Regions from separate parts of the Niveispirillum sp. genome, predicted to be linked through region 3. Evidence: riboswitches for the same ligand, from Rfam matches in the RefSeq annotation. Region 3 holds a riboswitch; each other region holds the start of a gene.
What was found. Region 3 has a riboswitch for thiamine pyrophosphate ahead of thiO (glycine oxidase ThiO). Riboswitches for the same ligand answer to the same signal wherever they lie in the genome.

Region 1 (4,117 bases), on a different contig from region 3:
ATACCCGGCGAACGGTAAGATCGACCAGCAGCCACAGGCCGACGGCCAGCAGCGCCAGAATGAGAAGGGCGGCGAAGGTCAGGTCGGTCTGCACCCGCGCGGTGGCGTGCAGCATCAGATAGCCCAAACCCTCCGACGCCCCGACCCATTCCCCTACCACCGCCCCGATGGGGGCCACGGCGGCGGCCATGCGCAGGCCGGAGCCCAGGGCCGGCAATGCCGCCGGCATGCGGATATGGCGCAATACCGCCCAGGGGCTGGCCCCCATGGTGCGGGCCAGATCAAGCCAGCCGGGGTCGGTGCGGCGCAGCCCGTCAAAGAAGCTGGCCGTGACGGGAAAGAAGATGATCAGGGTGGCCATCGCCACCTTGGACGCCATGCCATAGCCCAGCCACAGCACCAGCAGCGGCGCGATGGCAAAGACCGGCACCGCCTGACTGGCCAGCAGCAGCGGCAGCAGCCAGCGCCGGGCCGCGGCGGATGCCGTCAGGGCCAGCGCCGCCAGCCCGCCGCAGACCGTGCCCAGGATCAGGCCCAGCACGATTTCCAGCAGCGTGTATCCCGCATGTTCGGCCAGCAGCGCCCAGTCATCGACCAGACGCAGCGCCACCCGTTCCGGCCCCGGAAGGATGAAGTGCGGCAGGTCCGCCAGCCGCACCAGCAGTGCCCAGGCCAGGATCAGCCCCGCAAATGTCACGATACCGCGTAGGAAACCGCCGGCCTTCATACCGCCGTCTCCCCGCCGCGCAGGCGTGACAGCAATTCACCCTGCTGCGTCAGCAACGCGTGTTGATCCGGCGGGCGCGGCGTGTCGCCAGCCGGGGTCAGCGGTGTGGACAGCCGTGCCGGGCTGCCGGTCAACACCAGGACCTGATGACCCAAGCGCAACGCCTCCATCGGGTCATGCGTCACCATGATGACGGTACGGCCGCACAGAAGCCGCGCCGCCAGATCCTGCATATCCAGCCGGGTGATGGCGTCCAGCGCTGAAAAAGGCTCATCCATCAGGACGATGGGCCGGTCCTCGAACAGGGTGCGGGCCAGGGCCGCGCGTTGCCGCATGCCACCCGACAGGGCATCGGGGCGGTCGCCCGCGCGGTCCCCCAGGCCGACATTGTTCAGCAGGGCCATGGCCCGCGCCCGCTCCGTGGCGCCGACCCGGCCCCCGCGCAGCTTGACGCCCAGCGTCACATTCTCCAGCACGCTGGCCCAGGGCAGCAGCAGATCCTGCTGCCCCATCCAGGCGATGCGACCGGACAGCGGTTTGCCATCATCGGCGGTGACGCTACCCGTACCGGCCAAAAGCCCGGCGATCAGGCGCAGCAGGCTGGACTTGCCAACCCCGCTGGCACCCAGCAGGCAGGTGGTCATGCCCCCCGGTGCCTGCATCGACAGCGCGCTGAACAACAGACGCCCGCCAAAGCCGATGGCGGCGTCGCAAACCTGGATGGCGGGGGCGGGCAGGGCCGCAGCAGGCCCCGGAACATCATTCATGGATCACTGTCCCTACGCCGGTATCAGCCGGATCAGGTTCCAGGGGTCGTCCCGTACAGGACCTCTCAGCCGACCATCGGCTCCCCCCAGTGAGGTGGGTTGGTTATGGCAAAGCACCGCGGGGGCCGCAAGGAAATGATTGGAACCCTGACGATCCCCCTGGTCGGCCCTTGGCCGTGCGAACCGGATGCGGTTGAGTGAAGGTCCATCGATTGTGGAGACCGTTCCGATGCACCGCACCTTGCTGATAGCCGCCATGCTTGCGGGCCTGTCATTTCCGGCTTCGGCGGCATCCTTGCCCGAAGGTGCGGCCCTGCGCGCGACCATTGAAAAGGTCGATGCCGAATTCTTCGACCTGTTCTTTGAGAAATGCGACCCCGCGCGGGCCGCCGCCTTGCTGACCGCCGATTTCGAGATGTATCACGACAAGGACGGGGAAGTCGCACGCTCGGGCGCCGACATGGTCAAGCTCTACACCAAACAGTGTGAGGGGCGTAAGGCGCCCGACGCCTGGCGGTCGCGGCGCGAACTGGTGGCGGGCAGCATGACCCTGCACCCGATTGCCGGCGTCGGTGTGTTCCAGCAAGGCGAGCATGTCTTCTATGAGCGGCAAGGAAATGGGCCGGAAAAGCTGGTGGGAAGGGCCAAGTTCAGCCAGTTCTGGCGACTAGAGGCCGACGGCTGGAAACTGGCGCGGGTCTTTTCGTACGACCATGAGGCCGTGAAATAATATTCCGCCTCTTGTGCCATGCGGCGGCGCAACATAAGTTGCATTCATCATGCCCGACAGCGCCGCCCCGCTCCTCTCATCCGTCGCCACGCTACGCCCGCTTTATCTGGGCGGTGAAATCTATCGCCATTCCAGTTACGGCAAGAAACACCCGCTTTCCATTCCGCGCGTGTCGGTGGCAACCGATCTGGCCCGCGCCATGGGCTGGCTGGATGATGCCGTCTATCTCGACAGCCCGATGGCGACGGCAGAACAACTGGCCCGTTTCCATGACCGCGACTATATCGCGGCGGTGCAGCGGGCAGAGCGGGACCAGAAGGTCGATCTGGATACGGCCCTGCGCTATGCGCTGGGCAAGCTGGAAAATCCCGTCTTCCCGGAAATGTATCGCCGTCCCGCCATCGCCGCCGGTGCCGCCATCCTGGCAGCAGATCTGGTGCGGGACGGGGGTGTCGTGCATTCCCCGGCCAGCGGCACGCACCATGCCCGCCCGGCCCGCGCCAGCGGCTTCTGCTTCTTCAATGCGCCTGTCCTGGGCATCATGGCGCTGCTGGATCAGGGGCTGGACCGCATCCTCTATGTCGATCTCGACGCCCATCATGGCGATGGCGTGCAGGATGCCTTCCATGATGATGAACGCGTTCTGACCATTTCCACGCATGAGGAAGGGCGCTGGCCGCACACGGGCAAGCTGGATGACCGGGCCGGTGGCATGGCCCGCAATATCCCGCTGCCCCCCGGCGTGAATGATGATGAATTCCGCCATGTGGTGGAGGAAGCGATCATCCCGCTGGCTGTCGCTTTCCGCCCGCAGGCCATGATGATCCAGACAGGGGCCGACGCCTTGGCCGATGATCCCCTGTCGCGCCTGTCCCTGTCCAACCGCGCGCTGTGGCGCGCGGTAGGTGATCTGGTTGGGCTGGCCCCGCGAACCATCGTGGTGGGTGGCGGCGGTTATAATCCCTGGTCGGTGGGTCGTGCCTGGGCCGGCATCTGGGCCGTGCTGAACGGGATCGACCCGTTGGAGGCACCGCTGACCCCGGCGGCTTCGGACGTGCTGAAATCCCTGACCTGGGAACGGCGGGAAGGGCGCAATCCGCCCCGCCGCTGGATGGAAACGCTGGTCGATCCGCCGCATGAGGGGCCGATCCGCGACATGGTGCGGCAGGCCGCAGCATCCGTCCGCGACCTATGGTAAGATAGAACCTATCTTAACCCCGCGCCGGGAACCATCATGCTGCTGCGCCGTCTGGCCCTTGCCCTGCTGCTGTCCCTGTCCCCCATCATTCTGCCCGCCGCCATGCCCGATGCCGCCGCCCAGATGGGGCCGCAATCGGGCCTGAACCGCGACAATCTGGTGATTGAAACCAAGGGTGGGCAGCGCCACAGCTTCAATGTCGATCTGGCCCTGACCCCGCAGCAGCAGGCCATCGGCCTGATGTTCGTAGAGAAGATGGCGGATGAGAAGGGGATGCTGTTCCTGAATGATCAGGAAAGCAAACTGTCCTTCTGGATGAAGAACACCTTGATCCCGCTGGATATTATCTTCATCGATGCCAACGGCTATATCCTGAACATCCAGCATGGCAAGCCCCTGGACCTCACCCCGCTGCCGTCCGCCGGGCCGGCGCTGGCGGTGCTGGAACTGAATGGCGGGCTGTCGGCCAAGCTGGGGATAAAGCCTGGGGACCGGCTGCTGCATCCCGCCTTTGGGGTACGCCGTCCGTAACCATCATGCGCCACGCGGGCAACTGAGGCCCCGAAACGCCAGAAACCAGCGCATTTCCAATCGGATACGGCGTGGTAAGCTGGCGCATGGCTTTCTATACGCCCCCTTTGCAGCGACTGCCCACGCCGGTGACGCCGCCGTCGAAGGATCGGCATGTTCTGGGC
Region 2 (4,117 bases), on a different contig from region 3:
CATTGGCGTCGGCAATGCTGCCGGGGCGCAAACCGTCACCCAGCGAGAAGGCGATGTCATACGCCTTCATGATCTCGCAGATCTCCTCGAAATGCGTGTAGAGGAAGTTCTCCTTGTGATGGGCCAGGCACCATTTCGCCATGATGGAGCCGCCCCGGCTGACGATCCCCGTCACCCGTTTGGCCGTCAGCGGGATATGGGCCAGCCGCACACCGGCATGGATGGTGAAATAATCCACGCCCTGTTCGGCCTGTTCGATCAGGGTATCGCGGAACAGTTCCCAGGTCAGGTCCTCCGCCTTGCCCCCCACCTTTTCCAGCGCCTGATAGATGGGCACGGTGCCGATGGGGACCGGCGAATTGCGGATGATCCATTCGCGGATCGTGTGGATATTGCGGCCCGTGGACAGGTCCATCACCGTATCGGCGCCCCAACGGATGGCCCAGACCAGCTTGTCCACCTCATCCGCGACGGACGAGGTCACCGCCGAATTGCCGATATTGGCGTTGATCTTCACCAGGAAGTTCCGGCCGATGATCATCGGCTCCGTCTCCGGGTGGTTGATATTATTGGGGATGATGGCGCGACCGCGCGCAATCTCGTCCCGCACAAATTCCGGGGTCACATAATCGGGGATCGACGCCCCGAAATCCTCGCCATCGCGCGCGGCCTGTTCCGCCAGCTTCGCCCGGCCCAGATTCTCGCGGATGGCGACATATTCCATTTCCGGCGTGATGATGCCTTTGCGGGCATAATGAAGCTGGGACACGTTCGCCCCTGCCTTGGCGCGCAACGGCGTGCGGGATGCCCGGTCAAACAGCGGCACGGGGCTTTCCTGCCCCTCGCGCAGACCATTATCCTCCGGTTTCACCTCGCGGCCACCATACGCCTCCACATCCCCGCGCGCGGTCACCCAGGCGCGGCGCAGTTCGGGCAGGCCCGAACGGATATCGGTACGGATGGACGGGTCGGTATAGGGACCGGACGGATCATAGACGCGCACCGGTGCCTCATTGGCGCTGGGCGATAGATCGATCTCGCGCATGGCCACGCGGATATCGGGAAAACGCTCCCCTGCCACATGCACCTTCCGGCTGGCGGGCAGCGGGCCGGTGGTCACGCGGAATTCGGGATCGGTAATGTTGGTATCTGGCATCTGGACCTCCCTTGCGTTGGAGATCCGGGTTTGCGTGCGGTGAGGCGGCACGGTTGGGGCAAACGGGGCCCCTATGCTTCCATCCCTACGCCGGTACGACCCGGATCAGGTTCGAAGGGTTCCCGCGCCGGTGCCGCCATCCTGGCGGTCCATGCGGTGTCTCAGCCCCTTGCCGGGGTTCCCCTTGGACGGGAGGGAAGGTGCGGGATGATGGGGTTGGGTGTCAAGGGCGGGTGGTTCAGGGGACGAACAAATGAAAAGCCCCGGCCCACCCATACAGGTGGACCGGGGCCATGCCATTTACCGCCGATGCGGTGATCCTTACGGTGCACCCTCCAGCGACAGGGCCAGGAAGGTCTGTTCACCACGGCGTTCGACCAGCAGCAGCACGGCCTTCTGGCCGGCGGTCTTGGCCTTGCCCACGCGGTCCTGCACGTCGGCGGGGGTGGTTACCGGTTGCTGACTGACCTCCAGCACCACGTCGCCGGGGCGCAGCTGACGCGACTGGGCAGGGGCGTTGGGATTCACCTTGGTGATGACCACGCCCTTGGTGCCCTCAGCCAGTTCGAACTGCTTGCGCAGTTCGGCGGTGATGGCGGAAACGGTGAGGCCCAGCGCGTCCACCTGCTGCTGCGCACCGGAGGTGCCAGACTGCTGCTCCTCGGGCTGCTCCTCTTCTGCGGCGGCGGGTTCCTCGGGGAATTCGGCCAGGGCAACGGTCACATTCACCGGCGTGCCCTTGCGGGAAATGCCGACATTGACCTTGGTGCCCACCGGTGTGCCGGCCACCATGCGCGGCAGGGTGCGGTTGTTGGCAACCTCCTTGCCGTCAAAGGTCAGGATGACGTCGCCGGGCTTCAAACCGGCGGCGGCGGCGGGGCTGCCCTCCGTCACGGTGCCGACCAGGGCACCCTTGTGATGGGCCAGCCCCATGCTTTCGGCGATTTCCGGGGTCACCGACTGTATCTGCACGCCCAGCCAGCCACGGCGCACCTTGCCGGCCTTGCGGATTTCCTCAATCACGGTGCGGGCCATGCTGGACGGGATGGCAAAGCCGATACCGACCGAACCGCCCGTACGGCTGTAGATGGCCGAATTGATGCCAACCACGTCGCCGGCCAGATTGACCAGCGGGCCACCGGAATTGCCCTGGTTGATGGCGGCGTCGGTCTGGATGAAATCGTCAAAGCGACCGGCACCGATATCACGGGCGCGGGCCGACACGATGCCGGCGGTGACGGTGCCACCCAGGCCGAACGGATTACCGATGGCCACCACCCAGTCACCGACCTTCAGCACATCGCTGTCGCCCCATTTCAGGGCGGTCAACTTCTGCTTGGTCTCAACCTTCAGCAGGGCCAGATCGGTCTCCTTGTCGGTGCCGATCAGCTTGGCCTTCAGTTCGGTCTGGTCGGCATCCTGGAAGATGACGGTGATTTCGTCGGCACCTTCAATCACGTGGTTGTTGGTGACGATATAACCCGACGCGTCGATGATGAAGCCCGACCCCAGCGACTGCGCCTTGCGCGGGGCGCCCTGGCCCTGCTGCTGGCGTTCCAGGAAGTCGCGGAAGAATTCTTCCATGGGCGAGCCGGGGGGGAAGTCGGGCATGGGCACGGCGCCGCGGCCACCCTGCTTGTTCTGGATCGTCTGGCTGGTCGAGATATTGACCACCGACGGCAGCGTCTTTTCGGCCAGCGGCGCGAAACTGTCGGGCGCGCCACGCTGGGCCAGGGCCGGCGGGGTGAAGATCAGGGCGGCGGTCACCGCCAGCAACGACAAGAGGCCGGCCACGCGGCCTTCCCGGACGACGGCCCCGGCAGTGGCGCGGGCGGAACGGGAACGGAAGGCGTCGATCACGTCAATCTCCAGGGGCCGGTCATCCGCGCCCACACCCCGGGGCACGCATCGGCACGCCGGCCCGAAAGGGGCGCACCGACAGCCAACGAATATAGCGTGAAAGACCGCCTTGCGAAGCATTCCTTCGTAACAGGCGGATGGTCTTGGGTGTGAAAAGCGGCACCAGAACCTTTGTAGCGTGTTTCCGTTGTCTGGAAACACGCTACAGCCTTTCGTTTTCCTCAGGCGCCGGCGCCAACGTCCGTTGGCTTGGCTTCACGCCGCACGTGCGGCGCGGCAGCAGTCGCTGCCGGAGCTGTTTCCGGTATACCGTAAAACAGCTCTAGCCCCGGATCGCGGCCAAGGCCACGACGCCCAGGATGGCGGCACCCAAGCCGATCCGGCGCAGCATGACAGGCTCCATGCCGGTAATGCGCTGGGCCATGTCCCGCATGGAATTGGGCGCAACGGCATAAAGAAGCCCCTCGATCACAAAGACCAGGGCCAGTGCGGTCAGGAAATCGGTCACGGGAGGTGTCCGGAAAAGGAGGGGGCGCGGGGCGGTCAAAACCGCCCCGCGCAAGGCAGCATCACCGCTTGGTCACGCCGCCCGTGCTGTTGAAGTAGCGGAAGAACTCGCTGTCCGGTGACAGGACCATCTGCGTGTTATCGCCCTTCATCGCCGCCTTATAGGCATCCAGCGACCGGTAGAACCCATAGAATTCCGGGTTCTTGTTCGCGGATTCGGCCAGGATACGGATAGCCTGGTTGTCGCCCTCACCGCGCAGCACCTGGCTGTCGCGCTGGGCTTCAGCCAGGATCACGGTGCGTTCACGCTCGGCCCGGCTACGGATCTGCTGGGCCTGTTCACTACCCTGCGCGCGGGCTTCCTTGGCCTCGCGCTCGCGTTCCGACCGCATACGCTCATAAACGGCCTGCGAGGTGGCTTCGGGCAGGTCGGCGCGGCGGATGCGGACATCCACGATCTCCACCCCGAACTGGGCGGCTTCCTGGTTCACCTGCGCCTTGATGTCGGTCATCACCTTGCCGCGTTCCTTGGACAGGACGGCCAGCAAGGTGGCGTTACCCAGCACACGGCGCAGGGCCGAATTGACGGTGGCG
Region 3 (4,117 bases):
CTACTGGCGGGAGACGGAAGCGGTGCGCATCGACCTGTCACCCGATCTGGCCCTGGCCGAGCATCTGAAGGGTCTGAAGAAGACGCGCCACAAGGCGGAGCTGAAGACCATCCTGGGCGAAATCCTGCCCCGCCGCTTTGCCGAGCGGTTGTTCGAGGTGGCGCTGATCGGCCCTGCCCCCGTGGTCAACCGGCCCATGGCCGACATCAAGGATGCCGACCTGATGGCGGTGGCCAGCGCCCTGCACGCCTGGACGGTGCTGCCGGACGGGACGGAGGGCTACCGCACGGCGGAAGTGACGCTGGGCGGCATCGACACCGCCGAGCTGTCATCCAAGACCATGGAAGCCAAGAAAGTCCCCGGCCTGTTCGTGGTGGGAGAGGCCGTGGACGTCACCGGCTGGCTGGGCGGCTATAATTTCCAATGGGCTTGGTCCAGCGGTCATGCGGCGGGCATGGCCGCCTGACCCTCACGTCCCGATTAGCCCCAGTTCCGGGCTGGATGCCTCCGCGCGCAGACGCTTGGGGATGCGGCCCGCCAGACGGGCCATGCGGCCCCCTTCCACCCCGGCCCGCATGGCCGCCGCCATCATCACGGGATCGGTGCTTTTGGAGACGGCGGTGTTCAGCAGGACGGCGTCGCAGCCCAGTTCCATGGCGAGTGCGGCATCACTGGCCGTGCCGATGCCGGCATCCAGAACCACAGGAACCGTGCTGTTCCGGCAGATCGTCTCGATATTGTACGGGTTCAGGATGCCCAGGCCGGTGCCGATGGGGGCGCCCAGCGGCATGACGGCGGCACAGCCGACATCGGCCAGACGGCGGCAGATGATGGGGTCGTCCGTGCAATAGGGCAGGACCACGAACCCGTCACGCACCAGTTCATCCGCTGCGCGCAGAAGCTGTTCGACGTCGGGATACAGCGTCTCCCGATCGCCGATCAGTTCCAGCTTGATCCAGTTGGTGTCCATGGCCTCACGCGCCAACTGCGCGGTCAGGACGGCATCCTTGACCGTGGAACAGCCGGCGGTATTGGGCAGCAGCCAGACCTTGCCCGCCACCAGATCCAGCAAGCCTTCACCATATCCGGTCAGGTCGGCGCGGCGCACGGAAACGGTGAGGATTTCGGAGCCGGATGCCGCCAAGCTGTCCAGAAACACCTGCTGGTTGGGATAACCGGCAGAGCCCAGGAACAAGCGGGACCGGAAGCTCTTGCCGGCGATCTTCAGCGGATCATTCATCTCAACCACCTTGCAGAACCTTGACGATTTCCACCCGGTCGCCGGGGGAAAGAATGGTATCGGCCCAGCGCCCACGCGGGACCACGGTGTCGTTGAGCGCCACGGCAATGCCGCGCGCGCCCGGATCAATCCCTCCCACCGCCATCACGGCGGTCAGGGCGTAATTGTCCGGCTCCAGGTTCTTGCCATTGACGCTGATCATTAGCTCCACCCCTTACGCGGCGCGTGCCGCATCGAAACGGCCAGCCCCGAACGGGGCGATATGCGGATCGACCCGCCCGGTCAAGACCAGATCGGCGATGGCGTCCGCCGTGAGGGGGGCCAGCAGGATGCCGTTGCGGTGATGGCCCGTGGCCAGTACCAGCCCCTCCAACCCCGCCGCCGGCCCCAGGATGGGCGCATCATCGCGGCAGCCGGGCCGGTGGCCCACCCACATCTCCTTGACGGGCAGTTCTTCCACCCCCGGCAGGGCGCGCCAGGCGGCATCCAGCAGGGCCAGAACCCCGCCCGCCGTCATCTGCGCATCGAACCCCTTTTCCTCTGTCGTCGCCCCGATGATCAGGGTGCCGTCGGCGCGCGGCACCAGATAGCATTTGGGCGCCCAGACGACATGCGACAACAGCGGGTTGGCGGGGTCCATGACCAGCGACATCATCTGCCCCTTCACGGGGCGCACCGGCGGCGGGCTGGCCTGTCCGGGGACAAGCCGCGACCAGGCACCCGCCGCCAGCACGACACTATCGGCAGGCACAACACGGTCGCCCAAGACCACGCCCGTCGCCCGACCGCCCTGCACATCCAGACCCGTGACATCCACCCCCTCATGCAGACGGGCACCCGTGCGTTCCAGGGCCACGCGCAGGGCCGCCGCGGCCAGCCGGTTATCGACCTGCCCATCCTTGGCGCTGAACACGCCCGCCGCGGTGCGCGGGTTCAGGAAGGGCTCCTTCTCCTTGGCCGCCGCTCCTGACAGCCAGACGAGGTCCAGGCCCAGCCCGCGCTGAAACTCATAGTTCGACCGCAGCAGTTCCACCTCGTCCCGCGTGCTGGCCACCACCAGCGTGCCTTCGGTACGTAGGCCGACTTGCATACCGGTCAGCGCCTCCAGCTCCGCCGCGAAGCCCGGCCAGCGAGCCTGGCTTTCCAGGCACAGCGGCAACAGGCGCTGTTCGCCCGGTTCCGCTTCCACCCCCGCCGCCAGCATGCCGGCGGCTGCGCGCGTCGCCCCCTGGCCGGCACTGGCACGGTCGAAGATGTCGACCGACGCTCCACCCTGGGCCAGGCGCCAGCCGATGGCCATGCCGATGATGCCGCCGCCGATGATGGCGACGCGTGGTCTGTCAGGTCTGTGCAGCAAACTCATTTCCGCCTTCTCCCTTCGCCGGCATGACCCGGATCAGGTTCGATGGGTGTGATCTCAGCCGCATGGCGATAATGCATGCGGCACCCCAGGGTCCATGCGCTATGTCATGGGCCTGTCACGTCCGGAATGCAAGGGAACGCGCAGCATCATTTCCGCCCCGCCGGGATCGCGCTTGACCATTGGCGGCACTGGGCATATTTGCCCCATGAGGACAGTCCCGTCCCGCCCTTTTTTTGCCCGGACCCCGCACCCATGTCGCTGCTGCCCATCCTCACCATCCCCGACACCCGTCTGAAGGCGAAGTGCAAGCCCTTGACCAATGTCGATGGCCGCGTGGCGAGGCTGATGGATGATATGCTGGAGACCATGTACAAGGCGCCGGGCATCGGTCTGGCGGCCCCGCAGATCGGGTTGCTTGAGCGGGTCATCGTCGTGGACGTGTCGGAAAACCGCAGCGACGCGCTGGCCATGGTCAACCCGGAACTGATCTGGACCTCTGACGAACAGGCCATCACCCAGGAAGGCTGCCTGTCCATCCCGGAGATCTATGCCGAGGTGACACGGCCCAAGATGGTGCGCGTGCGCTATGTCGACCGGGGTGGCGAAGAACGGGAAATGGATGCTGACGGCCTGCTGGCCACCTGCATCCAGCACGAGATCGACCATCTGAACGGTGTGCTGTTTATCGACCATCTCTCGTCGCTGAAGCGCAACATGCTGCTGCGCAAGTACAACAAGGCGAAGAAGTAACGGGAGCGTTCGCGTTCCTCAATCGCCGGCGCCGCATCCGCGGCTTGGCTTCACGCCGCACGTGCGGCGCGGCGGCGGTCGCCGCCGAAGCGTTTTACGGAAGCCCGTAAAACGCTCCCTTCCACTCTCCGCCGGGGAGGTGCCCCATGCCGCTGCGTCTCGCCTTCATGGGCACGCCGGATTTTTCCGTCTCCATCCTGGATGCGCTGGTGGCCGCCGGGCATGAGGTGGTGTGCGTCTATAGTCAGCCGCCGCGTCCCGCAGGCCGAGGGCAGCAATTGCAGGCCAGCCCCGTGCATCGCCGCGCCGAGGCCCTGGGCATTCCCGTGCGCACCCCCAAAAGCCTGCGCAAGGCGGAGGAGCAGGCGGAGTTCGCAGCGCTCAACCTGGATTGCGCCATCGTTGCGGCCTATGGCCTGATCCTGCCGCAGGCCATTCTCGATGCGCCACGCCTGGGCTGTGTCAATGTCCATGCCAGCCTGCTGCCGCGCTGGCGCGGGGCGGCCCCCATCCAGCGGTCGATCCTGGCCGGCGATGCGGAGACGGGCGTCACCATCATGCAGATGGATGCCGGCCTGGATACCGGCGCCATGCTGTTGAAGGACACGCTGCCCATCACGGCCCGGATGAATGCCGCCGACCTGCATGACGCGCTGGCCGTCATGGGGGCGCGGCTGATGGTTGAGGCCCTGCCCGGCATTGCCGATGGCAGCCTGCCCCCGGTGCCGCAGCCGGCAGAGGGCGTGACCTATGCCGCCAAGCTG

Region 1: it holds a riboswitch for thiamine pyrophosphate, as region 3 does, so the genes downstream of both, ACT6Q8_RS08950 (ABC transporter ATP-binding protein) here and thiO (glycine oxidase ThiO) in region 3, are expected to answer to the same signal.
Region 2: it holds a riboswitch for thiamine pyrophosphate, as region 3 does, so the genes downstream of both, thiC (phosphomethylpyrimidine synthase ThiC) here and thiO (glycine oxidase ThiO) in region 3, are expected to answer to the same signal.

Annotation. Positions count from the first base shown of each region.
Region 1 covers NZ_JBQVOH010000002.1:833,002-837,118, forward strand. The annotation lists gene ACT6Q8_RS08945 (ABC transporter permease) at 1-727, opposite strand, end outside; gene ACT6Q8_RS08950 (ABC transporter ATP-binding protein) at 724-1,494, opposite strand; TPP riboswitch at 1,487-1,591, opposite strand; gene ACT6Q8_RS08955 (nuclear transport factor 2 family protein) at 1,724-2,224, shown strand; gene ACT6Q8_RS08960 (acetoin utilization protein AcuC) at 2,274-3,422, shown strand; gene ACT6Q8_RS08965 (DUF192 domain-containing protein) at 3,459-3,953, shown strand; gene ACT6Q8_RS08970 (hypothetical protein) at 4,040-4,117, shown strand, end outside.
Region 2 covers NZ_JBQVOH010000001.1:246,677-250,793, reverse strand. The annotation lists gene thiC (phosphomethylpyrimidine synthase ThiC) at 1-1,156, opposite strand, end outside; TPP riboswitch at 1,222-1,351, opposite strand; gene ACT6Q8_RS01170 (DegQ family serine endoprotease) at 1,478-3,016, opposite strand; gene ACT6Q8_RS01165 (DUF2065 domain-containing protein) at 3,339-3,524, opposite strand; gene hflC (protease modulator HflC) at 3,586-4,117, opposite strand, start outside.
Region 3 covers NZ_JBQVOH010000013.1:33,039-37,155, forward strand. The annotation lists gene ACT6Q8_RS22720 (NAD(P)/FAD-dependent oxidoreductase) at 1-466, shown strand, start outside; gene ACT6Q8_RS22725 (thiazole synthase) at 470-1,240, opposite strand; gene thiS (sulfur carrier protein ThiS) at 1,242-1,442, opposite strand; gene thiO (glycine oxidase ThiO) at 1,455-2,603, opposite strand; TPP riboswitch at 2,596-2,701, opposite strand; gene def (peptide deformylase) at 2,856-3,353, shown strand; gene fmt (methionyl-tRNA formyltransferase) at 3,500-4,117, shown strand, end outside.